Regions from separate parts of the Shewanella psychrotolerans genome, predicted to be linked through region 1. Evidence: predicted binding sites of a transcription regulator. Region 1 holds the regulator's gene; each other region holds the start of a gene.

Region 1 (7,519 bases):
ATAATGCATCTAAACTACTTGGTTATGAAGAGGTTCAACAGCTTATGGATATGCTAGCTAAACATTCTCCTAAGCTAGTGGCAGGCTTCATTCCAGATGTGATGCCGCTTGGCACTGTGGTGAAAGTGATGCAGAACCTGCTTAATGAAGGGGTATCTATACGCGACCTTAAGACCATAGTGCAAACCCTATTAGAGTACGGTCCTAAGAGTAATGACACTGAAGTTTTGACTGCTGCAGTACGTATTGCCTTAAAACGCATGATAGTGCAAGAAATAAGCGGGCCGGAGCTGGAAATTCCTGTCATTACTTTGGCGCCAGAACTGGAACAGATGTTGCATCAGTCAATGCAGGCTACGGGAGGCGAAGGGCCAAATATTGAACCTAGTCTCGCTGAACGGATGCAAAAGTCGTTACTTGATGCATCCCAACGCCAAGAGATGGTGGGTCAGCCAGCGATATTACTGACCTCTGGTATGTTACGTTCGACACTGTCTCGATTTGTTAAACATACCATTCCAAATTTACGGGTGATCTCTTACCAAGAGGTACCTGATGAAAAACAAATCCGTATCGTTTCTGCGGTAGGCCAGTAGAGGGTATTTAGGTGAAAATTAAACGTTTTTTAGCAAAAGATATGCGCTCGGCTCTGGCCCAAGTAAAAGAAGTTTTAGGTTCAGATGCGGTCATTATGTCTAACAAAAAAGTCACTGGTGGCATCGAAATTGTTGCGGCAGTTGATTATGACGAACCCAAGTCAGCGGCAACTAAACCTTCCTCGAATAATGCTGCCTCAACGTTTTTAGATCTTGCAGAAGAAAAAGTGTCTATCGGCCGTCAACCGATAAAAGCGGAGTCAAAAAAACAATCTGCACCGGTAGCGGATTCATTACAAGCTTTGCTTGAGCGTCAACAAAGTCGCGTTAATCAACAGATAAATCGCAGTAATGAAGAGTTCGATATGCCTGCATGGGCAAAAGGGTTACAAGCACCTCACGATGAACCTAAGATGCCTCGTCTCGATGAAGCCAAGTCTAACTATAATCATAAGAAAGAAAAATCAGCACCAGTCAGTGCCGAATTAGACTCAATGCGCGAAGAGTTGGCCTCTTTGCGTAACTTGCTGACTCATCAAGTGACCTCTCTTATCACTGAGCAGAAGAGTCGTCTCGATCCTGTCGGTGCCATGTTAGAGAGTCGCTTGCTTGATGCTGAGTTTTCACCCGAAGTCGCCAGTAAGCTTTCAAATTTAAGTGAGCATTACCCACCCGCAGAATTAATCAAAACATTACCAAGAAGTCTAGCAAACATGTTAGACAATCAAGGGGATGATATTGTTCGTCAAGGGGGCGTGGTTGCGTTTGTTGGTCCAACAGGTGTTGGAAAAACGACAAGTGTCGCAAAATTAGCCGCAAGATTCGCTGCACATCATGGTTCAGATCAAGTTGCATTGATAACAACCGATCATTATCGCATTGGAGCCTTTGAGCAACTGGCAACCTATGGCAAAATAATGGGGTGTCCTGTAAAGCAGGCTCATGATTTAAATGAGTTGGAACAAATACTTTATCAGTTTCGTAATCGCAAGCTAGTATTGATAGATACGGCAGGAATGGGACAGCGAGATGTGCGATTGTTTCAGCAACTAGATAATTTAACTGCAAATAGCAGATTACCTATACGCAGTTATCTGGTACTGTCATCTACAAGTCAAAGAAGGGTGCTTGAAGATTCAGTAAAACAGTTCACTAGAATACCGCTATCGGGAGCGATATTAACCAAGCTGGATGAGTCTGTCGCATTAGCTCCAGCGTTAAGTGTATTGATCCAAAGTGGGTTACCATTAAGTTATGTTACTGATGGACAAAGAGTTCCAGAAGATATGCAGGTTGCAGATACACTAGCATTGGCAAACCAAGCGCTTTCAGTACTAGATAAGAAAGAGCAACCAATCAGAAATATTGAAAGGTCTCATGAGCAGGCCTACGCATTTGAGTAAAACAATGAGTCGGGATCAAGCAAGCGGTTTACGTATGATGAATCAACCATATAACGAAAAAGTAAAAGTAATCGCCGTAACGGGTGGTAAAGGTGGCGTAGGTAAAACTAGCGTATCCATCAACACTGCGGTCTCGTTAGCAGAGAAAGGCAAGCGTGTGCTTGTTCTCGATGCTGACCTTGGCTTGGCGAATGTTGACGTGATGTTAGGCTTAAGGGCCGAACGTAATCTGTCTCATGTTCTTTCCGGTGATGCCGATCTCGATGATATTATCGTTCGAGGTCCTAAAGGAATAGGAATTATTCCTGCGACTTCAGGCACGCAAGCGATGGTCGAGTTGACGCAAGCGCAACACGCTGGCCTTATTCGCGCCTTTAGCGAGATGCGGACTCAATTTGATATCTTAGTCGTTGATACAGCCGCAGGGATTTCAGATATGGTGTTGAGCTTTTCACGCGCAGCGCAAGATGTGTTGATTGTCGTGTGCGATGAGCCTACCTCTATTACCGATGCTTATGCGCTAATTAAAATTTTAAGTCGAGAACACGGCGTGTTTAGATTTAAAATAGTTGCCAATATGGTTAGAAGTTTGCGGGAAGGTATGGAGTTATTTGCTAAACTTAGCAAAGTAACGGATCGTTTCCTCGATGTAGCGTTAGAGTTGGTAGCGACGATTCCATTTGACGAAAATCTTCGTAAATCTGTTCGTAAACAAAAATTGATAGTAGAAGCGTTTCCTAAATCGCCTGCATCAATTGCATATCACGGGTTAGCTAATAAGATTATTAGTTGGCCCATACCACAACAGCCTGGTGGGCACTTAGAGTTCTTTGTTGAGCGTCTAGTGCAACGTCCTGAATATCAAGAGGATCGAGCGAGTGAGTAAAGCCGCTGCGTATACTTGTTTAGATAATAAAACGTCTATCGTTGAACAGTATGCACCGTTGGTTAAAAGGATTGCTCACCATTTATTAGCCCGTTTGCCAGCTTCTGTTCAATTAGATGATTTAATTCAAGCTGGTATGATGGGATTGTTAGAGGCGTCAACTAAATTTGATGGTAGTAAAGGAGCTAAGTTTGAAACCTTTGCTGGCATTCGAATTAGAGGCTCCATGCTTGATGAAATTCGGCGTGGAGACTGGGTTCCTCGCTCTGTTCATCGAAACCAAAGGCGAGTTGCCCAAGTCATTGACGAGCTTGAACAAGAGCTAGGACGAGATGCAAAAGATAATGAAATTGCAGATCGACTTGATATGTCACTCGATGAGTACCATCATATTCTTAATGATGTATCAGTTGGAAAAGTAGTTGGAATTGAAGATCTTGGTGTATCGGTCGATGTAGTTAGTCAAGACGATGGACATCAAGATGATGCTTTTGAGGCATTAGCTGAAGATCAATTTCACGCAGCCTTGGTTGAAGCCATCAAATTGTTACCAGAAAGAGATGGTTTAGTTTTGTCGTTATATTATGACGAAGCGTTAAATTTAAAAGAAATTGGTGCGGTTCTTGATGTTAGTGAGTCTCGTGTTAGCCAGATACTCAGTCAGGCAATGCTAAGACTTAAAGCTAAACTTAAGCACTGGACCCAAATATAACGATTACATGAGCAATATAAAAGCAGCTCCGCGGAGGAAACCTTGGACAAGAATATGAAGATTCTCGTCGTTGACGATTTTTCAACAATGAGGCGTATCATCAAGAACTTGTTAAGAGACTTGGGTTTTAACAACACTCAGGAAGCAGATGACGGTTCGACGGCATTGCCTATGCTACAAAAAGGTGATTTTGACTTTGTCGTTACCGATTGGAATATGCCCGGTATGCAAGGGATTGATTTGTTGAAGGCAATTCGTGCTGACGATGACCTCAAACATATTCCAGTATTGATGGTAACTGCGGAAGCAAAAAGGGAACAGATCATTGCCGCGGCGCAGGCCGGTGTTAATGGTTATGTCGTGAAACCTTTTACTGCAGCGACATTGAAAGAGAAGTTAGACAAAATTTTCGAACGACTCGGTTAATCAAGGTTTAGCTATGCAGGCAGATACTTCAGGGCTGATTAGTTTAGCGCAGGCTAAGCAACTTGTTGAGTTGCTAGAAGCCAATGAACAGGCGCAGGCTGATGAGATAATTAAAGAGATAGCTAGTCCAATCCAAAAAGAGCTGTTTGATGAAGTAGGGCGTTTAACGCGTCAACTTCATAGCGCTATTGTGGATTTTCAGGTTGATGACCGTCTGGTCGAACTCGCAAATAGTGAGATTCCAGACGCGAAAGAACGTCTAAATTATGTTATCGACATGACAGAACAAGCAGCTAATAAGACGATGGATGCTGTAGAAGAGTCTCTGCCCCTTGCAGATGCCTTAACTCAGAATGTAAAAGCCGTTAAGCCATCTTGGGAAAGACTAATGAAGCGAGATCTTGAACTTCATGAGTTCAAAACCCTTTGTCATGATGTGCAGCAATTTATTGAACGAAGTGAATCGGATTCAAACCGCTTAAGAGAATTGTTAAATAACATATTGTTAGCACAAGATTTCCAAGATCTTACCGGGCAGATGATCCGTCGAGTCATTGAGTTAGTGCGTGAGGTTGAGAATAATTTAGTTTCTATGTTAACGGTGTTTGGTGAGCAACCCGCATCAGAAAAGCCCGTTAATAAAAACAAAAACGTAGAAGCAGAAGGTCCTATTATGAACGCAGAATTGCGTGATGATGTCGTGACGGGACAAGATGAAGTCGATGACTTACTGTCGAGTCTGGGTTTCTAAGTAGGAGTCATATTAATGTCCTTTGATGTTGATGAAGAGATACTGCAGGACTTTTTGATTGAGGCGGGTGAAATACTCGAACTCTTATCTGAACAGCTTGTTATGCTGGAAAATAATCCAGATGATACTGAACTGCTCAATGCCATTTTTCGTGGTTTCCATACCGTAAAAGGTGGTGCCGGCTTCCTAAGCCTTAGCCCTATGGTTGATGTCTGCCATGAGGCAGAGAACACGTTTGACCTTTTGCGAACCGGTAAGCGAAGCGTTACGGCAGAGCTTATGGATATTATTTTACAAGCGGTTGATGCGATTAATTCAATGTTTGCCGAAACTCAGGCCGGTCAGCAGCAAAGCCCTGCGGATGAGGATTTACTAGCAAACTTAAAGTTATTGAGTTCTGGTGCCGCTTTACCGTCTGAAATCGGTGAATCAACAGAGCCTCCTGCCGTTGAAGACTCAGGAGTTGAGCTTTTTGATGATCCTGAGCCAGATGTAAGTGTCGAACTTTTCGATGAGGTTGATGCGCCTGTCGTGACTTCAATTAGCGGTGAAGGCGATATTGATGATATCGATGAGTCCGAGTTCGAAGCGTTACTTGATGCGTTGCATGGAACGGGTAAAGGTCCCTCTATTGCAGAGAACGATAGTAGCAGCGTTTCGACGAGTAACAGCGACGACATCACTGATGATGAATTTGAATCCTTACTCGATGAGCTTCATGGTTCAGGCTCTTTTAAGGCTGCAACAACGCCAGTCGCTCCGGTTGCAAGTGTTCCAGAACCCACGGCACCTCCAGTAGATGCCGATGAAATAAGTGATGATGAGTTTGAAAAGCTACTCGATGAGCTGCATGGCTCTGGAGCGGGGCCAGGAATAAAAGCTCCTGCAACGCCTTCGAGTGCTGATAAGCCAGCGGTACCAGTTACACCTAAAGCTCAGGTTGCAGCCCCTGTAGTTAAAGCACCGTCAGTCGTTAAAGAAAAGGCTGCTGCTAAACCTCCGGCGGCCAATATGCCGCAAGCCGAAACGACCGTTAGGGTTGATACTTCTAGGTTAGATCAGATCATGAATATGGTCGGAGAGTTGGTATTGGTTCGTAATCGTTTACTGAGCCTTGGTATTTCTCGTGATGACGAAGATATGTCCAAAGCGTTGGCGAACCTTGATTTAGTCACTGCGGATTTGCAAGGCGCGGTGATGAAAACGCGCATGCAGCCTATCAAAAAAGTATTTGGACGTTTTCCTCGGGTTGTTCGTGATTTGGCTCGAAGTCTCAACAAAGAGATCGATCTGAGGATGATCGGTGAAGATACCGATCTAGATAAAAATTTAGTTGAAGCATTAGCCGATCCATTAGTTCACTTGGTGCGTAACTCGGTCGATCATGGTATTGAGATGCCCGATGAGCGAGAGGCTAATGGCAAATCACGTACAGGTACCATTACGTTATCTGCCAGCCAAGAGGGCGACCACATCCTGTTAAAAATTGAGGATGATGGTGCAGGGATGGATCCTGATAAGCTGAAACAAATAGCGATAAGCCGTGGCGTTCTCGATGAAGATGCGGCCGCTCGTATGTCTGATAGCGAAGCTTATAACTTAATCTTTGCTCCTGGGTTTTCAACCAAAGTAGAAATTTCTGATATATCGGGACGGGGTGTTGGTATGGACGTGGTGAAAACCCGTATTACTCAGCTCAACGGTACCGTGCATATCGATTCCCTTAAAGGTAAGGGAACCATTTTAGAAATTAAAGTACCGTTAACCTTGGCGATTATGCCTACTTTGATGGTTGAGGTTGCCAAGCAAGTATTTGCTTTGCCATTGTCGAGTGTGAGTGAAATCTTCCATCTTGATTTAACTAAAACCAACATTGTTGATGGCCAGCTTACGGTCATCGTCCGAGATAAAGCGGTGCCTCTATTCTACCTTGAGTATTGGTTAAGCCGAAAAGTTGTTAGCTTTAAGCATGGTGACAAAAAACATGGACATGTTGTCATTGTTCAACTTGGTACGATGCAGATCGGCTTTGTGGTTGATTCATTAATTGGACAAGAAGAAGTTGTGATTAAACCACTTGGTAGATTGCTTCATGGAACTCCAGGTATGGCCGGGGCGACCATCACGTCTGATGGTGGTATAGCACTAATATTAGATGTCCCTGGTTTGTTAAAGCACTACGCTAAGAATAAGAGATAGTCGCTTTTAAAATATAGTTGCATGACAGCTGAGCGTGTGTGTCAAGTTGGCACCACGCTCTGTTTATAATGATATTTTGCTGTCGATAGGAAATTGAATGGCCATTAAAGTATTAGTAGTTGACGATTCGAGTTTTTTTCGTCGAAGAGTTAGTGAAATCGTTGCCAAAGATCCTGATTTAGAGGTCATTGGTACAGCAACAAACGGAGCTGAAGCGGTAAAACTTGCACAGCAATTAAGGCCACAGGTTATCACTATGGATATTGAAATGCCTGTGATGGACGGTATTACTGCCGTGCGCGAGATCATGGCTAAATGTCCTACTCCGATATTGATGTTTTCCTCATTGACTCATGACGGTGCTAAAGCCACACTGGATGCGTTAGAAGCGGGGGCGTTGGATTTTTTACCTAAACGCTTCGAAGATATTGCCACCAATAAAGATGATGCGATTGTATTATTGCAGCAGCGTATAAAAGCCTTAGGTCGTCGTCGAGTCTATAGACCCATTACCCCAAGAACTCAGCCTTTAACAAATAGCCGTAC
Region 2 (7,519 bases), 150 kb from region 1:
AAAATGAGTGTATTAGTAGGCCGTCCGGCTCCTGATTTTACTGCTGCAGCGGTTCTTGGTAATGGCGAAATCGTAGATAGCTTTAACCTAAGCGAAGCGATCAAAGGTAAGACTGCTGTAGTATTCTTCTACCCACTTGATTTCACTTTTGTTTGTCCATCTGAACTGATCGCATTTGATCACCGTATGGATGAGTTCAAGAAGCGTGGCGTAGAAGTTATCGGTGTTTCTATCGATTCTCAGTTCACTCACAACGCGTGGCGTAACACTCCAGTAGATAAAGGTGGTATTGGTCAAGTTCAATACACTCTTGTTGCTGACGTTAAGCACGAAATTTGTAAAGCATATGATGTTGAGCATCCAGAAGCTGGTGTTGCTTTCCGTGGTTCTTTCCTTATCGACAAAGAAGGTCAAGTTCGTCATCAAGTGGTTAATGATCTTCCATTAGGTCGTAACGTAGACGAAATGATCCGTATGGTTGACGCACTTCAGTTCCACGAAGAGCACGGTGATGTTTGTCCTGCAGGTTGGGAAAAAGGTGACAAAGGTATGGACGCAAGCCCAGAAGGCGTTGCTTCTTACCTAACTGACAACGCTGACTCTCTATAATCTTAAGATAATAGTTTGTAGCTAAAAAAGCCGCGAGGATCGCGGCTTTTTTGTTTTTGTTATATTAATGATGCACGTTGATACGGTTAAGGACCAAAACTATAGACTCGTAGGTATGACGTCGCATTAAAACATATTCAAGGAGTGATAAATGAATCCGATGGAGTTTGATGTTCCTGAAAAGGATAAACTTTCTTTTAGTCAGTACTACAAGCGCAATATTGCCCCAAAATGTGCATCCTATGAAAAGATGCGCTTAGATGCTGTCAAGCGATACAACGAACGAGCCAAAATTGCTAAACCCTTAGGCCAACTCGTCATCCCATTATTTCTCGTCGGATTTGCCGTGATGTATTATAGCTTAGCAGTGCTTGATGACGGCCAACTATTCACCATAAGTCTGCTCGGTACCATGACGGTATTTGCAATGATCGCAGGCGTTTATGTTTGGGCATGTGGCGAAGTGACTAAATTAAGCAAAGACATTTTTGGTGAGCTTTATCCTATTCTCATTCGTTATTTTGGTAAGGAATTTAAACTCAATCCGCCAAATTTGCCAGAGCTAGAAACGTACAAAGATTACGGTATTTTACCTAAATATGACCGTGGCTATTTTAAAGACTCCTTCAAAGGGAAGTATCAAGGCATTAAATTTTTGCTACGGGAATTAGGGTTGGATGTAAATGATGGTACTAATAACGATAATCAAACCCGATATAAAAATATTTTCAATGGCATATTAATTGAATTTGATATCTCTAAACGTTTTTCAGGTATTACCCTGATTAGCAAAGATAGAGGCATGTTCGGTAACAAATTGGATGCCTTCAAAAGTGATTTATCGCGGGTTAGACTCGAAGATGTGCGCTTTGAAAGAGAGTTTGAAGTGTACAGTAGCGATCAGGTTGAAGCACGTTACTTGCTCAATACCGCGACGATGGAACGCTTGCTCTCAATAGGGCGCTTCTATAATTCTGAACTGGAAGCTTGTTTTAAAGACGGAAAGTTACTGCTTAAAATAGCGAGTAGTCATGATTATTTCCAATCTAACCTAGATATCCAAAAAGAGTTAAGCTTTCAAGAAGATATTGAACAACTATTTAAAGAGTTAGAGGAGATTTTTGCGCTAATTAATACGCTAAAATTAAATCAATACACTGGGTTGTAAACGGTGCTTTAATATCGTTTCATTGTTAAAAGGGGGATGCGGTGCTATTGCGCTGCATCCCCTTTGATATTGTGATGAGGTAAATGGTTAAAGTGGCACTATCTAGAGTGCATTAACTGGATTTGATCATCGCGCTAACTTGAACAGCTATCTTGGCTTTCGCTCTGTTCTTCCATTGAATCGTCGGCATTATCAGAGCTAAGTGGCCAACCGCCTAAAGCTTTCCATTTGTTCACAATATGGCAAAACAGTTCCGCGGTACGTTCTGTATCGTAAAGCGCTGAATGTGCTTCCTTATTATCAAAATCAATTCCGGCTATAGAGCAGGCTTTAGCTAGTACCGTATGTCCTAGCGCTAGCCCTGATAGTGCTGCAGTATCAAAAGTGGCAAAGGGATGGAATGGCGTGCGTTTTAGGCCATTACGTTCAATCGCCTTAGTCACAAAGCCATGATCAAAAGCCGCGTTATGGGCAACAATGATACTACGATGGCAACCAGAGGCTTTCTGTGCTTTCTTCACCTCTTTAAATATTTCTAAAAAGGCTTCTTTTTCTGATACAGCACCACGCAGCGGGTTAGTTGGATCAATGCCGTTAAATGCGAGCGCTTCAGGCTCTAAATTAGCTCCTTCAAATGGTTCAATGTGATAGTGAAGTGTTTTATCGAGTCCTAACACTCCTTGCTCATCCATCTTTAATATGGTCACTGCAATTTCAAGCAACGCATCGGTCTGGGCATTAAAGCCAGCAGTTTCTACATCAATAACCACGGGGAAGTATCCCCTAAAGCGGTGGTTAAGTTTATTCGCGTCGCAAATATCACTCATCAAAATATCCAAATAGTTAGCAGGGGGCTATTATGAAGTATCTGGTGTTAACTTGTCATGTTTGATTGGCTAATATATAAGCTAAAGGAATATTAAAGCAGGCCGATAGGGTTTAGTAACACTATTAATATGAGTGATTGTCTATGTGGACTAGGGTGCTGTTTGTTGGAACATTATGGTTGAGCTTGGGGATGTCGACGACAGCTCACGGCGAATTACGTCATTATGTGGCATCACTTGAACAGTCTCAATGGCGCTTAAGCGACAATACACCGATTGTCTGCCGACTTGAACATGATATTCCTTCATATGGTAAGGCGGTGTTTACGAGTCGTGCGGGTAAGGACCATGACCTCAATTTCACCCTTGATATGTGGGTGAAACCTGACGAAGTAACACATGCCAAATTGATGAGTATGGCACCAGCTTGGCGCCCAGGTGTTTCATCGAAACCGATAACCGACTTGACCTATCAAAAGTACTTTAGTGGTGAAGTGCCCAAAAATGCGGCTTGGTCGATGCTTAATGAGTTAGAGAGAGGTATGCAGCCGACTTTCTATTATGCCGATTGGTATAACCGTTCAAGTAAAGTCGCGGTGGGATTATCGGCGGCTAATTTTGCTCGAAAGTATTCAGATTTTCGCTCTTGTCTTGCCAATCTCTTACCCTACAGTTTTGAAGATATTGCATTTACGGTACTGACTTATGAGTTTGGCGGTGCAGAGCTAACTCGCTATTCTAAGGCTCAAATCGCGAAGGTACAAGAATACTTATCCTACGATCCAGAGGTGGAGTTAGTGTTGATTGACGCTTATACCGATAGTTATGGTGGTCGTTCAGTCAATAAGAAAGTATCAGAAAAGCGAGCGGACTCGGTGAAAGAGTTATTTGTATCGGCGGGGATCCCGCAAGAGCGAATTCACACGCTTGGTCATGGTGAAAAACGCCACGTCGCATCCAATGCGACCATAGATGAACGTTCACGAAACAGGCGAGTCGTCATTAGGTTAAGTAAGCCTCTTTAGGTTTCTTACCTATCTTATCTCACTTAAACCCAGCTAATGCTGGGTTTATTATTTTTAGCGTTAATGTCATTGATTCGCACGGAGAGGGAAATTTGCAGGAGCTGAGAATTTATATAAAAAAAGCCCACTTAATCATTAAGTGGGCCGCAAATAATATATTGCAATCAACAAATTGAAGGAAGGAAGTCAAGCATAAGAACCAGGGATGAATTCACGTGTATAGCACATGACTTCGGAGTTCTTGTTTTCAAATCTACCTGAAGTAGACACCTCCTGAAAACAAGATGAATTATAGGATCAGACGTTTAAACCAGCAAACTAAAAAAATTACCCGTTTAGATTAGTAAAACTAATCCTTTGGAGGCGGCGTTTTTTTACTGGATTCACTAATTCCATGCCTTTGCGCGGAATTAGTCACATTTAGTGCATAACTTTACGATTTAATAAATTTATCTATGTTGGTTTTTTATTAACAATTGAGATGGATTAGTTTTAAATTGAATGTTTAGAGCCCATTGCACTGTTTTATTTTGCTTGTATAGTACGAGGTTATGGGCATTTGCTCGCACTTTGACGTCAAATAATAATTAGATCCCTAGGATGGCTACTGATGCTTCTTAAAACGATATTATCTAAGCAACACCTTTTTATTGCTGGACTCGGGCTTACGCTCGTTGGTTGTCAGTACAATGCATCGCAAGTTGATGTTCCACAAACAATCAGTACGCCAACAGGCGTGACAGAAACAATTCATGGTGTAGAGGTTGCCGATCCATATCGTTTTCTTGAAGAGGAAAGTGATGCGACCCATGCTTGGGTTAAGCAGCAGCAACAAGCTGGTCATGATTACCTCGCTCAGATAGAGAATAAGCAAGCTATTGTCGACCGTATTACCGAGTTGTGGAACTTTGAAAAAATTACCGCACCAGCAGAGCATGGCAGTAATACGTTTTACTATCGCAATGATGGCCTGCAAGCGCAGTCTGTTTTATATGTAAAAAATAAAGCAGGGCAAGAGAAAGTTGCCTTAGATCCTAATGCATTTTCAACTGATGGAACCGTGGCGTTAAGTGGCGTGTCGGTCAGTGGTGACGGTCAAACGATTGCTTATGGTGTGTCTAAATCAGGTTCTGATTGGCAGCAGTGGCAATTTGTCGATGTTGCTACGGGTAAAAAACTCGTTGATGAACTTAATTGGATTAAATTTTCTAGTGCACAGTGGAGTAAGGATAACCAAGGAGTTTACTATTCACGCTACGATGCACCAGAAGGTGGTAATTTGTTAGCCGATGTTAATTTTAACCAAAAAGTTTACTTTCATAAGTTAGGCACAGACCAGTCTGAAGATAAGTTAATCTATGAGCGCCCTCAAAACAAAGATTGGGGCTTTGGCGCTGAAGTTTCAGAGCAAGGGGATTACTTGCTGCTGTCTATTTCACAAGGCACTGATAGCCGTAATCGCTTCTTCTACAAGTCGTTAACGGAAGAAAATGCGCCTGTGGTTGAATTGATTGTCGACCTTGAAGCGGAATATAGTTTCCTTGGCAATGATAAATCAGTCTTCTATTTTAAGACTGATTTAGATGCGCCTAATGGTAAAGTCATTGCGATTGATGTTAACCGCCCCGCAAAAGCTAACTGGAAAACGGTTATTGCTGAGTCAAGCGATCCAATCGCTAGCGCGGCGATTATTAATGACCATTTGGTGGTCAGTTATCTGCATGACGTTTTAGGACAGTTGTCAATATTCAGCATGGACGGTGTAAAACGCCAAGATGTTGAGTTACCGGGTAAGGGTAAGATTGCTGGTCCTTATGGTAAGCGCAGTAAAGATTACTTCTATTACACCTTTAATAGCTATGTTCAGCCTCAGACTACCTACAAGTTTGATTTTAAAACGGGTGAGTCGAGTTTGTACGCCAAGCCAGATATCTCATTTAATCCAGATGACTATGTGTCAGATCAAGTCTTCTATACCAGCAAAGACGGTACTCGTGTACCTATGATGGTGTCCTATAAAAAGGGATTAAAACTTGATGGTAACAATCCTACTTTGTTATACGCCTACGGTGGGTTTGCAATATCGTTAACGCCTCGCTTTAGCCCTGCTAACATTGCGTGGATGGATATGGGGGGTATTTATGCAGTACCTAATCTCCGCGGTGGAGCCGAGTATGGTGAAAGTTGGCATCAAGCTGGCATGTTCGATAAGAAGCAAAATGTATTTGATGATTATTATGCTGCGGCCGAGTATCTGATCGACAACAAATACACCAATAGCAGTAAGCTAGGTGCCTATGGTCGTAGTAATGGTGGTTTGTTGATGGGCGCCGCCTTGACTCAGCGACCAGAGCTTTTTGCCGCCGTGTTGCCAGCTGTTGGTGTGCTGGATATGCTGCGCTTCCATAAGTTCACCATTGGCTGGGCGTGGACCAGTGAGTATGGCAGTGCAGATGTTGCTGAACAGTTCCCTGCGCTGCTTGCCTATTCGCCATACCATAATATCACCGAGCGCGATTACCCAGCCACTATGGTAATGACCGCCGACCATGATGACCGCGTTGTACCCCTGCACAGCTTTAAGTTTGGTGCCCTGTTACAAGACAGACAGACGGGTGATGCGCCTATCATCATGCGTATCGAGTCTAAGGCGGGCCACGGTGCCGGTAAGCCGACAGCGATGAAGATAGATGAGTTTGCCGACATTTATAGTTTCCTATGGCACAGTTTTGGCTTAACAGTACCGGCTAAGATTGGCAAGTAACTTAGGTCTATAAAAGTTGACGGTAAAAGGGAAGTTATTAACTTCCCTTTTTTATTAACAAAATTTTATGAAGTTAGTCGTGACAGTTGCAGTTTGAACCATTCACAATTGATGATGCGATAGGTATAGTAGGCCTCTATTTATCTAATGTTTGGCAATCAGGATCTATGTTTCGTTGGCCTATTTCTGTTTATTACGAAGATACTGACGCTGGGGGAGTGGTATATCACTCTAACTACCTTAATTTTTTTGAGCGTGCTCGTACGGAGTGGCTAAAAAACATGGGGGTTAAGCAGACTCAGCTGTTAGCAGATGATATTGCGTTTGTTGTAAAAAAAGCGGAATTGGACTTTAAGATAGCCGCTCGATTTGAGCAGGACCTTTTTGTCGAATCAGAGGTCATAGAGATGAAGAAGGCCTCGTTACTGTTTCGGCAGCGTTTGTTAGATGATGCTGGTAAGGTCTATTGCGAAGGCTTGATTCTCGTTGCTTGTGTCGCTTTGTCACGTATGAGACCAAGGGCCATTCCCCACAATATTGTTCAGGAGTTTAAGGGTGGAAGCTGATATTTCTTTTATCGGTCTGTTTTTACAGGCTAGTTTGCTGGTTAAGTTTGTCATGCTGACGCTACTCGCGTTATCCGTCGTTTCATGGGCGGTGATAATTCAACGCCGAAGGCTTTTAGCTGTAGCGCGAGAACGCTCGCTTAAGTTTGAAGATAAGTTTTGGTCTGGAGTCGATTTAAACAAGCTTTATAAAGAACTGTCTGCCAGACAAGAGAGTAATACGGGTTTAGAAACGCTGTTTTATACGGGTTTCAAAGAATATGCGCGTTTAAACAATCTTAACGGTAAAGTGCCAAGTGCTGTGATGGATGGCAGCTACCGCGCGATGCGTGTCTCGCTATCTCGTGAACTTGAAAAGCTCGAAACCCATTTGCCATTACTGGCCACTATTGGCTCAACAAGTCCCTATATCGGCTTATTTGGAACCGTGTGGGGGATTATGAACTCCTTTATTGCCTTAGGTGCGGTAGAGAATGCCACATTAGCCATGGTTGCACCAGGTATTGCCGAGGCGCTTATCGCTACCGCCATGGGCCTATTTGCCGCAATTCCCGCTGTTA
Region 3 (7,519 bases), 2.1 Mb from region 1:
CAGATTTAAACTGCCCCAAAGTATCAAATTCACTTAACATCGCATAAAGACTTAAACCCGCACGTATTGCTAACGGACCTCGCTTACTCCCTTGATAAATAGGAATATAAAAAGGCACAGGCTTAACCAAGTTTGGCGCTAAAGTTAATAATGCCTTGCGCTGAGCCAAAGACTGTCGCACAAGACTAAGTTGCCCTGTCTCTAAATAACGTAAACCGCCATGAATTAGCTTACTAGAATTAGCAGAGGTTTTCTCTCCGATCCCCTCTTTTTCTAATACGAGAACACGATAGCCAGCAGCTTGCGCACACTGGGCAATGCCGACACCCGTAATACCGGCGCCTATTATCACTACATCAACAGCGTCCATACTGCGTCCTCTGGTTACACACTTATTGCGAAATTCAGTTCTTATCAGGTTTATCAGCGTTATCTAGGTAGCGGTAAGCCTTATCACAAAGTTGCTTTAACTGGGCAAACTCTTCGGGTTCGCCACCTAATTTACAACGCATTTGCAATGGAACCTCTACAGCCTGCTCTCTCAACAACGCCCCTTTATCGGTAAGGTGCAGAACCCTTACTCTTTCATCGAGTTCACTTCTGCCTCGGTTGACCAATCCCTTTGCTTCGAGTCGTTTAAGCAGTGGAGTTAGCGTCCCAGAATCCAGATGCAGCTTTTCACCAAGTGTTTTCACGCTAATTCCCTGATGTTGCCATAACACTAACATCGCTAGATACTGGGAATAGGTTAAATCCAAACGTTCAAGTAAAGGTCTATAGGCACGCACCATAGCGTTCGCCGCACTATATAACGAGAAACAAACCTGATTTTCCAAAGAGAGAGGATCACGCTGACTATCTTGACTCATTTTGACTTTACCATTATTTAATTGCACACAACCTTTAGTCAGTTTACTGCAATGACGAAACAAAGTGAAAATTTATCAAACATTTTATTTATAGAAATCTAAAGTCAATAAATTGTCATTTATACATAGACTTAATCAAATTACTACGCAAAACCATTAAGATAGTATCCGACTAGATTATGACGCTAGAAAAATAGCATCGCTTTGTCATTACATTTGACCAGTAGCGAGCAAAAACATGATTGATTTTCAAGCGAAAAAGGCCTAAGTTGCGTCCGAGGTTTAGATTTTTACTTTATAAAACACATTGGAGGTGTTCACTGTGAAGCGTCAGCTAATAGTGGTTGTGCCATTTCTGTTTCCCCTACAAGCGAGTGCTTATTGCCCACAAAACATAAATTTTGGCGATATTCCGTTTGAAAAAAATAGTTCGTACTTTGCTAATAAACATACAAAACAATTACAGCAGTTAATAGAAAAGACTCAGTCTGACAATGGCTACTTGCTGTTAGAGTTCCCCGTATTCAAAGGCCAAACAGATAAGAAACTGAGACAGTATGATATGTGGTTAGCGAATCGCCGTATCGAGCGTGTCCGAAACTATTTATCACAATCTGACTATAACCAACCCGTCGTCACTCGTATCCTCACCGCGAGTAACACAGACTCTCGCACATTGAGCATACATTGGTGCCAACCAGAACATGAGCAAACGATTGTCGCAGACGCAAACCAAAATCTTCACAATCTTGAATAGTGTTAAGCTACTTTGGCTAAATCAAAAATCGATACATGTGTTATTTCAGCAGGCAAAAAGCAGTGCTGGTTAACACTTTGCGTACATTTCAAGATTTCCATAGCAAATCGAGAACATAAACTTAAACTCCCCTTTTTTGCACAGTAAACTGTTGCTAGAGGATTTACGCCTTTGTCATCATGCTCTTGATTTGGTAAACACTTCCCGGGGAGGGAATATGTTAAGACCCCTGATTCTATGTTTGTTAATACTCTTTAGTACAATCCCATCATTTAGTCAGGCAGCTGACAGTCCAAACCCAGCGACAAGTACCTGGCATTATGTAGATGCGCAAGGCCAGCTAAAAATAAAATTGTACTTCTTCTGGTCTAAGACCTGTCCTCATTGTGCAGAGGCTCATCCTTTCATCGATGCACTACCTGAAAAATATCCTTGGATTGAGCTTGAGTCCTATATGGTTTCAGCAGAAGGAACCATGGATAAATGGCAGCAAATAGCCACTGAAACTAAGGTGCCTGCACGTTCAGTTCCCTATATAGCATCATGCGAAAAGGCTACTGTAGGCTACAGTAGCCAAGCGGTTACTGGTGAGTATATTTTACAAAGTCTCAAGACATGCTACCGCTCATTGGGTGGAAAAATCGATGAAGCAGACACAGGTGTTACGTCCGTTAATACTTCTACCGATGATGCATCCCCATTATTTGCCACTTGTAGTGAAAGCGCAGAAGAAGGCACCTGTGATTTAGGCTTGAGCAACAGCGACGAAACTCAGGTTAGCAATGTACAACCAATTGAATTACCGCTTATTGGGGTGATTGCACCAGAAACACTTTCGCTTCCAGTGCTTACTGTCGTGCTTGCTGGAGTCGATGCATTTAATCCATGCGCCTTCTTTGTATTGCTGTTTTTACTATCCATTATGGTTAACGCCAAAAGCCGCAGTCGCATGTTGATCGTTGGCGGGATATTTGTCTTTTTCTCTGGCTTTATCTACTTCTTATTTATGATCGCTTGGCTCAATATTTTTGAGTTACTCGGCGCAGGCAGTGATGGGGGATTAATAATCCTAGGCGCAGGGCTAATGGCATTAATCGCAGGAACGCTTAATATTAAGGACTATTTCTTTACCAAAGGTGAAGTCACCTTATCAATGTCTGCCGAAAATAGAACGGGTTTGATAAAACGAATGGGCAAACTCACGAGTGCTAGCAGTATGGCCGCGATGATAGCCGGCACTGTGGTATTAGCCATTCTTGCTAATGCATACGAGCTATTATGTACTGCAGGCTTCCCAATGATTTACACCAGCGTTCTATCTATGCATGAACTGCCAGCTGTGGAACGTTACATGTATTTGGTGTTTTATAATGTCGTTTACGTGATCCCGCTTGCGGCTATTGTTATTGCGTTTAGTGCGACCCTAGGCAAACGTAAACTCACTGAAAAAGAGGGGCAAACCCTAAAATTGATGTCTGGCATTATGATGATTGGCCTAGGCGGCACATTAGCAGTTGACCCAACGGCGCTACAAAATGTCACCCTAGCGGTGGGCTTGATAGCAGCCTCAATCGGTTTAACTTTTGTCGTGACGCTAACCAGAAAACTGGTGACTAAAAACAGCTAATAAGACCTTTTATTGGGTGAACACGTTCGATTAAAAGTTCACCCTAAGGTTTTACCAAACAGAGCCGATAATACTATAGTTAAGACGTGTCACCCTACTTATGTAACAGACATACATCAATTTAAGGCGGTAATTATGGCAGTAACAGTTGGAACAAGTAATCTTCAACCCAACCTAAGCAACGGAAGTGTTGGTGTGAAAGTGGCTCAACTTGCTAAAGAGCAACAACAGGCTGAGGGAGAGATTGCACTACAATTGATAGAGGCGGTGGATGCAGCCCCTAGTGCACAACCTGTTGGTAATAGTGGTCACAATATTAATACAACAGCTTAGTCAGAAAAAATATCGATAGCAACGCCATCCACTTAATCGATCGAGGTAAGGTTTTTAATTGTGCCTCGGTAACGGCTCCATGCATTACCCTATCTTCTATACCCATATCATCGTGCATTAAAGACATTCACAACACCCGACCTCCAGGGATGGAGGGAATGTCTTAAGTATATCGGGAACACACAAAACCTTGTTGTTTGCAACGAGTGAAGCGCACAGTTGAACTCGGATCAAACTCGTTAACACTGCATCAAAAGTGCTAAAAATCGCCTGTTAAGCGTGGTTTTACCTTGCGAGTTCTGCGTTGAATGGCCTCATAGGAGAGCCAAGCATTACATCATTCATTCGCCTTGAATGAGTTACCAAAAAAACACGCAGAGTCGATCACTTTCCTTTACTGATTGATATAACAGCCTCATCGAAGCTTTTGGGTATATAATTGTTCACACCTAGAAAAACTGCTCAGATTAGCTAATAAAATATAAATTTACTCAATATCTTAGCTAAATTATATGGTCAAATAAAAAACAGCCAGCATATAGCTGGCTGTGATCAACTTAATCTATACCGCTTTAAGCAGCAATCGTCTCGGTCGACTCGCTGTGGCGAATTAGATAATCGAACGCCCCTAAGGATGCGGTAGCGCCGCTTCCCATTGCGATGATGATCTGCTTATAAGCCGAGTTAGTGACATCCCCGGCAGCAAACACACCAGGTAGTGATGTTTCACCTTTACCATCAACGATAACTTCACCTCTATTAGTCAGTTCAAGCGTCTCTTTTAACCACTCTGCATTGGGTATTAAACCTATCTGCACAAAGATACCGGCTAGCTCAACGTGATGACTTTCACCTGTCGCTCTGTCTGTATAATTTAGCCCATTAACGCGGGCACCATCACCCGTTACTTCAGTGGTCATCGCCTGAGTAATAATTTTAATATTGCCCATGGACGCAGCTTTACGCTGTAATACTTCGTCAGCGCGTAATTTACTGTCAAACTCTAGCACAGTGACATGTTCAACGATATTGGCTAAATCTATCGCAGCTTCAATACCTGAGTTACCGCCACCAATCACCGCAACTCGCTTCCCTTTAAACAGCGGGCCATCACAATGCGGACAGTAAGCCACACCTTTTCCGCGATATTCTTGCTCACCGGGTACGTTCATTTCACGCCAACGAGCACCTGTAGCGAGTAATATGGTTTTACTGCGCAGCACGGCGCCACTTTCTAATTCAAGCTCGAAAAGCTCAGCGCTCTTTAAACTCAAAGCACGTTGGCTATCCATAATATCGACATCATACTCATGAACATGGGCTTCTAAATTGGCAACCAGTTTAGGCCCCTCAGTCGCTTTGACAGAGATAAAATTCTCAATCCCTACGGTTTCAGCCACCTGCCCACCAAACTTATCGGCGACGATACCTGTACGTAACCCTTTTCGAGCAGCATAGATAGCAGCTGACGCCCCCGCAGGGCCCCCGCCAACCACTAATACATCGAATGCCTCTTTCTGATTAAGTTGCTCAGCCTTTCGGCTACTGGCATTGACATCGAGCTTATTGAGAATTTCAACAACGCTAATGCCACCGACAGAGAATGCTTCACCATTAAGGTATACCGACGGCACGGCCATGATATTACGTTCATTCACTTCGTCTTGGAAAAGTGAACCATCGATCATCACATTGGTAATATTAGGATTGATCGCCGCCATCATATTCAATGCCTGCACCACCTCGGGACAAGTTTGGCAGCTCAATGACACATAGGTCTCAAATTGATATTTGCCAGGCAGCGCACGGATCTGCTCGATTAGTTCACTATCGAGCTTGAGTGGATGTCCACCAGTATGCAATAACGCCAATACTAGTGACGTAAATTCATGCCCCATAGGTAAACCAGCAAAGGTGATTTCGCTTTGGGATTCTTTATTGGTTACAGTCATCGACGGGGTGCGCAAACCCGCAGATTCGGTCAATGACACTAAATTTGATATGTTAGCAATATCTGTTGCTAACGACTTTAATTCTTGCGCTTTGGGACTGTCATCTGCAGATACGACAAGTTCAACTGGGCGCTTGAGGTTTTGCAGATAAGTAGTCAGCTGACTTTTTACATTCGCATCTAACATGAAAACTCCTAACAATAAGACAATGATTAATGATTCAAGAAAACTAAGATAAAAGGCCAGCTCACGCTTTGCAGGGAGCTAACATAAGCTGGCAGGAGATAATGGGGCTTAGTTAATCACCAAGCCTTATCAGATAAGGGAGATGAGTCCTTATCTGATAGGAGTTAGCGAGACATTAGATCTTACCAACGAGGTCTAGAGATGGTGCAAGTGTTGCTTCACCTGGCTGCCATGCTGCTGGACATACTTCACCGTCGTGAGTAGCAACATATTGAGCAGCTTGGATCTTACGAACCAACTCAGATGCGCTACGGCCGATACCTAGGTCATGAACTTCAGCAACCTTGATTTGACCTTCAGGGTTAATCACAAACGTACCACGTAGCGCTAGGCCATCTTCTTCGATCATCACGCCAAAATTACGTGTGATAGTGCCGGTTGGGTCACCAATCATTGGATAGTTGATCTTACCGATAGTGTCTGAACTGTCGTGCCAAGCTTTGTGAGTAAAGTGAGTATCAGTAGAGACTGAATACACCTCAACGCCCATAGATTGCAGCTTCTCGTAATGATCTGCCATGTCACCTAATTCAGTTGGGCAAACAAAAGTGAAATCAGCTGGGTAGAAGAAAACGACTGACCACTTACCTAGTAGATCTTGCTCTGTCACAGAGATAAAATCGCCATTGTGGTATGCAGTTGCAGAGAAAGGCTTGATTTCAGTGTTGATGATAGATTGTGTCATTTATAGCTCCATTTACGTTATTAACGGATTTTGTTACGGGTTGACGACAACTGCCGAAACCCTGTATTCGTTGTCGATGGAGTAATAATAACGACTGAAGGCAATTAAATATAACGGATAAAAGCTATCATGCTAATCGGTTTTTGTAATTGAACTATTTTCCCAACTCAAAAACCGATTAGTAAAAAGATAAAGTCTTTTAAATAGTAATCACTGCCAGTGCTCAAAACGAGTAAGGCTGCGCGCTAAAGGAAAGTCGAGTTGTACTGATAATTGCTGTGCATCTGCCTTCAAACCGCTACTGGTTATATCTCTGGCCACTTTGCCAGCAATCACAACCCAGTTGCCACCTCCTGTTAAGCAGGCTCTCACCTCAGAAAAGTGGATTTGCAACAAGGCTAACAACTCCCGATTTTGGCTATGTTCCTTCCAACAATTAAGCACCAAGTAACCATCGGCTTTAACCATGCTCGATGCATTAGCGATAAATGTCTCGGTCAATTGATTCTCATCGACCCCATCTGCACCGTATATATCGGCAAAGATCACATCGGCCTTTTTATGATCACGCTGCACTAAAAAATCGGTCGCATCTTGATGAATGAGCGAAAGCTTCTTACCTATGGGAAGTTGAAAATAGCGTTTAGCCACCTCGATCACGCTAGCCCTAAGCTCAACTGCGGTAACATTAATCGCCCGATCGTAATTACGCAATGCGTGAATAAGCCCCCCACCACCTAGACCCAATACAATCACTCGCTTTGGCTTAATAAACAGTAACACCAATAACATAGCTTGAAGGTAAGTATGCTGAGGAATATGCGGTGCGCTCTTGAGTAACTTACTTTGTTCGTCCGTGTCGCCAAATGAGAGTAAACGCATATCTCTATCTTCGAGTACGATCACTGGCCCGAACTCATCTTCACTGCGGTGTATAGTCTGATAATCTGTCATGCCATTTCCAAAATAAGCCCATTACAATAAGCCGCTTATTTCTTAAGTACTAATAGAATTAACATTATGAAGCAATTGCCTATTCAACACAGCAAT
Region 4 (7,519 bases), 2.0 Mb from region 1:
GGCTGGCATACCAAAGTCGGTGAGCGAGGTTTAAAGTTGTCAGGAGGAGAGAAGCAAAGAGTGGCAATTGCAAGGGCGATATTGAAGGGCTCTCCTTTATTGGTGTTTGACGAGGCAACCTCATCACTCGACAGTCATTCTGAGCAGGCAATACTTAAAGCGTTAAAAGAGATGGCTAAAGGACATACAAGTTTAGTGATCGCTCACAGGCTATCTACGGTAGTCGATGCCGATCAAATTTTAGTGTTAAGTCAGGGGAAGATTGTTGAGCGAGGAGATCATCATAGCTTGTTAAAAGCTGGGGGGGTGTATCACAAGCTATGGACCGTCCAGAATCAGCATCAATGATAATCTTATGTGCTTTATACCAATGAGCTGATCACTCAGCGAGGATGTAGGGAAGATGCAAGACCTTGTGGTTTGCAACGAGTGAAGGGCATACTTGTTCTAGGCTCAAACTCGTTAACACAGTATCAAAAGTACTATAACTCGCCTGTTAGGCGTGTTTTTACCTTCCGACTTATGCGTTGAGTGGTCTCACAAGGGAACAAGCACTCCATCATAAATTAGCTTTGAAGGAGTTGCCAAAAAACACGCTCAGTAGAACAATTTCTGATACTGATGAGTATAAATGCTGGTTAATTAAGTTCTTGTTCAGGTTGCAGCTGCATAATAAGTTGAAGGCAAAATGCAACGAGAATATATCGATGAAAAATATACCAATTCATGCGAGCATTGAGGGTCAGCACGCCACCGTAGATACTGACTGGTTAGCTATTATGGCTACATTAAAAAAGCGTGGCTTAGAGCAAGAAGAACTTATGTTGGTATACGCGCAATTAACTTCCTATCTGCGGGTGACAACCAGAGGACTGACTTTGTCAAAGATTGTTGGTGATACATCAATTGAAGGAGTAACGAGAGAGCCAAAGATATCTTCGCAGGATTTTATAGGTATGGTTAGCCCTTAGGCTGACTTGGAGGTATTAATCAGTCTCCAGCCATCACAAAGTAGGCTTAACTTCATGTTGTTTGGCTCATAAGGGGTTAGGCGAATTATTTCACCGCCTTTAAAGCAGATTGTTTCACCTTCGATCACGGTTAATCGGTCGCAATTTTGGCAGCTCACCGATAACGGTTTGCTTTTACTTCCCGATCCAAAAAATGAATCACTCACCAGTAGTTCTCCTTACTTTAAACCTTGGGCTAATAGCGCCCCCTATTCCATGCATTGCTAATGTAATAGAGTTTAGCCCATAAATCTAGGGCTATCTAGATTAATATTTAGCTACTCATTATTGTTGCTTGAACTTGCACCGTATTGGGTTCGGATCAAGCTTACTGCACCATTTTGGGGGATTGAGACAATGAATAAATTGTCATATTCGCCTTCTGATAACATTGGTATTTTCGGCCCCCCTAAAGCTTTTATTATCAGAGGAACCGTATTCGAGTGTCCCGCGATGATAATGTTGCCATCGTGCTGTTTCACTTTTGCTACGACTTGTTGAATATGTTGGTTAATATCGTTTGTCGCTGGCATTATTAGCAACGGAATTTTTTGCGCATTAGTGATTGGTTCCAAGGTTTCTTTTGTTCGCGCGAACTGAGTACTTATTGCGAGTGTTAGCTCCGTTTTTGCTAACGTTTTTGCAAGCTGTCTCGCTCTAATCTTCCCTGCTTCAGTAAGACTCGGATCTTGTCGTTCTGTCGATTTTTCAGCATGCCTAACTAAGATAACGCTTTTCGTTATAGCGTCCTGCGCGGCGGATGTCGCGCTAAAGCATAATGCTGCAATTATAAAAATACCAATCAGTCGCATTGTCGTGGCTTCATTACTATGGCAACTGTCGCAGTATACCCTAGTCTGGGGGGAAATTCGAATAATTGTGATGAATTTCACACTTTTGTCTAAAGCTGTTTGAAAAATGGTCGATAATAGAAGATGGGCGATCGGCTGTTATGTTGAGAGAGGAAGTTATGCAAATTCAAAATCACGGTGGGGCTGTATCTGAGGTTGCTCGTCAAAAATCAGAAACCACATCGAATCATGGGCAGCAGGTCTCTGAGGTTGCCAAAAATAAGACTGCTTTAGCTGCAAGTAAGCACTTGATGAATTCTGCTATCTTATCTGCTCAACAAGAAGTCAATTTGAGTTCAGGTAATGAGCCGATGCGCTTGCTATATAAAGCGGCTATTGAGGCGATAAATGAAGAGTTGGCACCTATTATGGGTGAGCGAGCAATCGAAACTGCCGCAGAACAAGGTGTTGATACTTCCCCTGAAGCAACTGCTGACCGTATTGTTAGCTTTGCGACTCAATTTTTTGCCATTCATCAAGAACAAAATCGTGGTATGTCGTTTGATGAGCAGCTCAGTTCCTTTATGGATGTTATTGGCGGTGCGATCGATCAGGGATTTGATGAAGCAAAAGACATTTTGTCTGGTCTCAAAGTTCTCGAGGGTGATATTGCAGATGGTGTCGAGCAAACCTACGGATTAGTGCAGGAAGGTTTGATGGCATTTCGAGACAGCTTTACTACAGATAAAGAGCCTGAGTAAAGATAGGTTTGTCTGCTTGCAATAATGAGCCGCTATTTAAAGGGAGTTTTTGTTATCTTGACTCTACGAGAAATAACCATCAATGATGGATATATTACCAGTTAAAATTAATTGATGAGGTGGATATATGTGGGGGGAGGCTAGAGTAGTAGAGCGTATAGATTGGAATGATCAACTATTTACTTTAAAGCTATCTGCTGATATCGGTGATTTTATTGCTGGGCAATTTATAAAATTGTCGCAACATATAGAAGGTAAGCGTGTGGCGCGCGCCTATTCGCTTGTTAATGCCCCATCAAGTGATTTTGTCGAAGTGCTGGCGATTAATGTTGAAGGTGGAATGCTGTCTCCAAACCTTCAAGCTTTGAAAGTCGGTGACAGAATTGATATTTCTACTAAAGCTGCAGGTTTTATGACGCTTGATGAATTACCTAATCAAGGGCGTCATTTATGGCTGTTCGCCACAGGTACTGCTGTAGGGCCGTTTATTTCAATGATGAGAACAGCACAACCTTGGAGTCGTTTTGAGAAAGTCATTTTGGTTTATGGTGTCCGGCATGCAGATGACCTGGCTTACTTTGAAGAACTGAAATCATTTAAGTCTCTGTATCCAGGACAGTTTGAATTGGTGACTTCGGTAACGAGAGAACCTTATGAAGGTGCAATTAATATGCGTATACCTCAAGGAATGCTCTCTGGTGTGATAGAAGCGCAAATAGGAGTCAAGCTCACAGCCGAAGATGCGCAGGTGATGATATGTGGTCATCCCGAGATGATTAAAGAGCTCAATCAATTGCTACTTGAGCGTGGGTTAGCGAAAAATTTACGTCGGGCACCAGGACAAATTACGGTTGAAAAGTATTGGTAGTTAAATCATGTTAGTCGGACAATAATATATCGATTATTGTTTTTGTTGGGTTTATGGCTATTTTACATTAATCATATGAATAGCATTTTTAAATTAGCAGTCTAACGCTATTTTTAATCTGATGATCGTCGTCCCTTCCGGTTAGATCCTCGGCGATTCTTTTCACCAAATACGCCGAATAATTCTTGCGTAACTCCGAAATCTAATCGTCTATCTTCATTGTATTTTCTTCTATCTTCATAATGAATATAACGGCAGCAACACTCTTCATTTTCACAGCCAGCTAGTGGCAGCCTAGGGGCTTCTTGAGAGAGATAGCGCTTGCCTTTTAATCCTTTTGCGCTAGCACACATGCCCGATTCATTCACAATTTCAACGCAGTGATAGGAGTGAGGGGTTGCTTTCCCCTCGTGAGTTGAGATCAATTCCTGCTCACTTGCAATCGGTGGTTGCTCACTAATTGGGCTATGACGAATTTTATCATGTTGATGGACCGTTTTCTTAGAGCGCCTTAATTTCCTTCGAGTAAATCTGTGTTTAAACATAAACATTAAGACGGTGACAGCTAACACCAGAGCAAATATTTTAATCAAGATATCGATACCGTTTGTTGCTTATTTTTAGCAAAGTCTAGTTTGAGACCTTTAAAGGAGCAAAATTTATACTAGATAGATTTTGGGGATTTTAGCTTGCCGTTTAACAATCGATTGATTAATCTACCCGTAATTGATAATCATTATCACCATTGTTGTGGGAGAGTATAAATGAAGTTTGTTAAAAGCTTGGCTGTTTTAGGATTAGCTTGTGTCACAACGTTAGTGAACGCGGCTGACACCTTAACCGTTTATTCCTATCGTCAGGCGTTTTTGATAGAACCTATTCTTGCCGACTTTACTAAAGAAACTGGCGTGAAGGTCAATGTCGTCTTTTCTAAAAACGGCATTGCTGAACGCGTTGCGCGAGAAGGGCGCTTATCTCCTGCAGATTTGATTTTGACATCAGATTTTTCTCGTTTAATGGAGTTAGTAGACAAAGAACTCGTGCAGCCTGTGAATAGTAAAACCTTGAATGACAATATTCCTCAGGCATTAAGATCGCCACAAAATGACTGGTATGCATTGACCAAGCGGGTGAGAAATGTCTATTCATCCAAAGAGCGGGTGGGACCAATAGCGATAGACTACGAAGATCTTGCTGATCCTAAGTTTAAAGGCAAAATTTGTACTCGTAGCGGCAAGCATCCTTACAATATCTCTTTAGTCGCGTCCATGATCGCACATCATGGAGAACAGGAAACCAAAGTATGGTTAGAAGGTGTCAAGGCAAACTTGGCTCGCAAGCCTCAGGGGAACGATCGCGCTCAGGTCAAGGCGGTTAAAGAGGGATTGTGCGACCTGGCCATTGGCAACAGTTATTACTTAGGTAAGATGCTGCAAGACCCTAATCAAGTCTCTTGGGCTGAGGCGGTAAGTATCAACTTTCCGAACCAAGAGAATCGAGGTTCCCATATCAATGTTTCTGGTATGGCTTTAGCGAAGCATGCTCCACACAAACAGAATGCAATAAAGTTAATGGAATATCTATCAAGTGATGCCGCGCAAAAGTCTTATGCCGAAGTCAATATGGAGTATCCAGTTAAGTTAAATGTGGCGCCGTCAAAACTTGTCTCGTCATGGGGGGAGTTTAAATCCGATGAGTTGCCGATTTTTAAATTAGCAGAATATCATAAAGCTGCAGTTAAGTTATTAGATGAGGTTCAGTTTGATCTGTGATGGCGTGTTGTAAAACAGATTAATAGACTTTAAGCGATAGCCTTCTCTATAGAGAGGGCTATTTTATTTTTTATCGAATAATGCTCATTTTGTCATTTATTATTCTTGTTCTTTAAGATTAGATTTAGGTTGATGGCAGATAATTGTGCGACTGAGTTAAAAGAGATAATTAATGATTTTAGGTTTTGCTAAGCGTTGGTCGTTAGCCAGCTATGTTGTTGCAGCAATATTGACGCTCCCTCTTGTCGCCATCGTTATTCAGGCGACAGCCCTTGATGAATCGATTTTCCCCCATCTGCTCAACACGGTATTGCCGACTTATATACTCAATACCTTGTTATTGATGCTCTCTGTATGTATCGGAGCCACGGTGATCGCTATCCCTGCTGCATGGTTAGTTGCACGTTGTGACTTTCCTGGACGGCAAATTTTTCAATGGGCTTTGTTACTGCCATTAGCTATGCCTGCTTACATCGTCGCCTACGTTTATACCGATCTATTGGATTATGCGGGACCTATTCAGCGTGGGTTGAGGCACCTGTTTAATTGGCAATCGCCTCAAGATTATTTCTTTCCTGACATCCGTACCTTAGCGGGTGCCTCTGTCATCTTGGCTTTGGTGTTGTTTCCCTATATTTATCTTTTAGCACGTACGGCTTTTTTAGAGCAGTCGTCCAGTTTGCAACATGCTGCCCGGGTTATGGGGTGTGGGCCATGGCGCAGCTTTTGGCGTCTAAGCTTACCTATGGCAAGACCCGCTCTCGCTGTCGGTGGGGCATTAGTTGCGATGGAAACCGCGGCAGATTTTGCGACCGTGAGTTACTTTGCTGTACCGACATTAACTACAGCCGTTTATGATACTTGGCTGGAATATGGCAGTTTGTCTGCTGCCGCTAAGTTGTCCGCCATCATGTTGTTTGTCGTCTTTGGCATCATAGGTATAGAGCGGTTTGCCCGTAGAAAACAAAAGCTATTTCAAAAGCATACCGAGTTAAATGATGGCGACCGTTATCCGTTGTCAAAAATGCAGGGATATTTGGCTCTGACATACTGTTTTGGATTGTTATTATTGGCCTTTTTGTTACCGTTTATCATTCTAGTGGGGTATGGATGGCAGTATTTTGAGGTGAGCTGGAATCGTGACTTTCTCAACTATGCTGTTAACAGCCTTTATATTGCGGTGCTCGTTAGTGTTATTACCGTCTGCATCGCGGTATTGTTGATGTTTGTTAGAAGATGTAGTCCACACAAGGTCGATAAGCTTCCCTCTCGATTTGCTTCAACCGGATATGCTTTACCTGGCACAGTACTCGCGATTGGCGTACTAGTACCACTGACATACTTAGATTTTGCGATAAATGACATTTATGCCTATTTTAATGCAATTGGTCCCGGACTGATTTTAAGTGGTAGTGTTTTTGTATTGCTGTTTGGTTTCAGTGTTCGTTTTGTGGCGATAGCGATTGGCAGTGTAGAGAGTAGTTATAAGCGAATTAGTCCGACGCTCGATATGGCTGCAATTACTATGGGGATTAAGCCGAAAATCTTGTTGTGGCGCGTTCATTTACCATTACTTAGAAAGGGGATATTTGCAGGGCTATTGCTGGTGTTTATCGAGAGCATGAAGGAGCTTCCTGCTGCGCTGCTGCTTAGACCCGTTGGTTTTGAAAACCTTGCAACTTATGTCTATCAATTCGTATCAGATGAACAGTTAGAACATGGCGCACTGGCGGCAATCGTGATTGTTCTTGTTGGACTTGTTCCGCTTATCTATTTAAATCGTTCTCTGGAGCATCGCAGCTAATTATGTCGACACTTAATATCGAAAACGTTCATAGTGATTATCACGGTCAGGTGATATTGAGCGGACTCAATCTTAATATTCAACAAGGAGAAATCGCTGCCTTACTTGGGCCAAGTGGTTGCGGTAAGACGACGTTACTACGTGCAATTGCGGGGCTTCAGCCAATTACTCAAGGGCTGATAAGCATTAATGGCCGATTATTGTCGGCGGGCGATATATTCATTCCAAGTGATCAACGGGAGGTGGGGATGATCTTTCAAGATTATGCGCTTTTCCCGCACCTGACTGTGGCTGAGAATATTTTGTTTGGCGTAAAGGGGCTGAGTAAAGTCGAGCGGCAACAGAGATTAGATGAGATGTTAACGCTGGTTAAACTTGATGGTTTGGCCAAACGCTATCCTCACGAACTATCTGGTGGGCAGCAACAAAGAGTATCTATCGCTCGTGCGCTTGCTTATGAGCCAGAGCTGTTATTACTCGATGAGCCTTTTTCCAATATTGATGCAAAAGTAC

Evidence for each region. The regulator FliA, encoded in region 1, starts transcription of late flagellar genes. The targets are predictions, from matches to a motif close to CTAAAGNTNNNNNNNNNNNNGCCGATA.
Region 2: a site for FliA is predicted at 2,686-2,712, ahead of K0I62_RS12130 (flagellar protein MotY). Genes of this name have one in related genera too.
Region 3: a site for FliA is predicted at 3,297-3,323, ahead of K0I62_RS03715 (cytoplasmic protein). Genes of this name have one in related genera too.
Region 4: a site for FliA is predicted at 1,912-1,938, ahead of K0I62_RS03975 (DUF5610 domain-containing protein). Genes of this name have one in related genera too.

Annotation. Positions count from the first base shown of each region.
Region 1 covers NZ_CP080419.1:2,910,729-2,918,247, reverse strand. Annotated here, with positions in the region: gene flhA (flagellar biosynthesis protein FlhA) at 1-596, shown strand, start outside; gene flhF (flagellar biosynthesis GTPase FlhF) at 608-1,999, shown strand; gene K0I62_RS12905 (MinD/ParA family protein) at 2,004-2,885, shown strand; gene K0I62_RS12900 (RNA polymerase sigma factor FliA) at 2,878-3,597, shown strand; gene cheY (chemotaxis response regulator CheY) at 3,640-4,023, shown strand; gene K0I62_RS12890 (protein phosphatase CheZ) at 4,037-4,774, shown strand; gene K0I62_RS12885 (chemotaxis protein CheA) at 4,790-6,973, shown strand; gene K0I62_RS12880 (protein-glutamate methylesterase/protein-glutamine glutaminase) at 7,071-7,519, shown strand, end outside.
Region 2 covers NZ_CP080419.1:2,759,554-2,767,072, reverse strand. Annotated here, with positions in the region: gene K0I62_RS12145 (peroxiredoxin) at 4-609, shown strand; gene K0I62_RS12140 (DUF3137 domain-containing protein) at 761-1,777, shown strand; gene rnt (ribonuclease T) at 1,912-2,604, opposite strand; gene K0I62_RS12130 (flagellar protein MotY) at 2,748-3,629, shown strand; gene K0I62_RS12125 (prolyl oligopeptidase family serine peptidase) at 4,240-6,393, shown strand; gene ybgC (tol-pal system-associated acyl-CoA thioesterase) at 6,561-6,959, shown strand; gene tolQ (protein TolQ) at 6,949-7,519, shown strand, end outside.
Region 3 covers NZ_CP080419.1:838,157-845,675, reverse strand. Annotated here, with positions in the region: gene K0I62_RS03735 (glycerol-3-phosphate dehydrogenase/oxidase) at 1-370, opposite strand, end outside; gene ohrR (transcriptional regulator OhrR) at 405-869, opposite strand; gene K0I62_RS03725 (OmpA family protein) at 1,192-1,626, shown strand; gene K0I62_RS03720 (cytochrome C biosynthesis protein) at 1,844-3,253, shown strand; gene K0I62_RS03715 (cytoplasmic protein) at 3,389-3,586, shown strand; gene ahpF (alkyl hydroperoxide reductase subunit F) at 4,159-5,724, opposite strand; gene ahpC (alkyl hydroperoxide reductase subunit C) at 5,900-6,469, opposite strand; gene K0I62_RS03700 (spermidine synthase) at 6,680-7,423, opposite strand.
Region 4 covers NZ_CP080419.1:900,112-907,630, forward strand. Annotated here, with positions in the region: gene K0I62_RS03955 (ABCB family ABC transporter ATP-binding protein/permease) at 1-348, shown strand, start outside; gene K0I62_RS03960 (hypothetical protein) at 708-971, shown strand; gene K0I62_RS03965 (hypothetical protein) at 968-1,177, opposite strand; gene K0I62_RS03970 (phosphoglycerate mutase family protein) at 1,289-1,822, opposite strand; gene K0I62_RS03975 (DUF5610 domain-containing protein) at 1,981-2,562, shown strand; gene K0I62_RS03980 (ferredoxin--NADP reductase) at 2,690-3,430, shown strand; gene K0I62_RS03985 (hypothetical protein) at 3,544-4,023, opposite strand; gene K0I62_RS03990 (Fe(3+) ABC transporter substrate-binding protein) at 4,195-5,202, shown strand; gene K0I62_RS03995 (ABC transporter permease) at 5,375-7,006, shown strand; gene K0I62_RS04000 (ABC transporter ATP-binding protein) at 7,006-7,519, shown strand, end outside.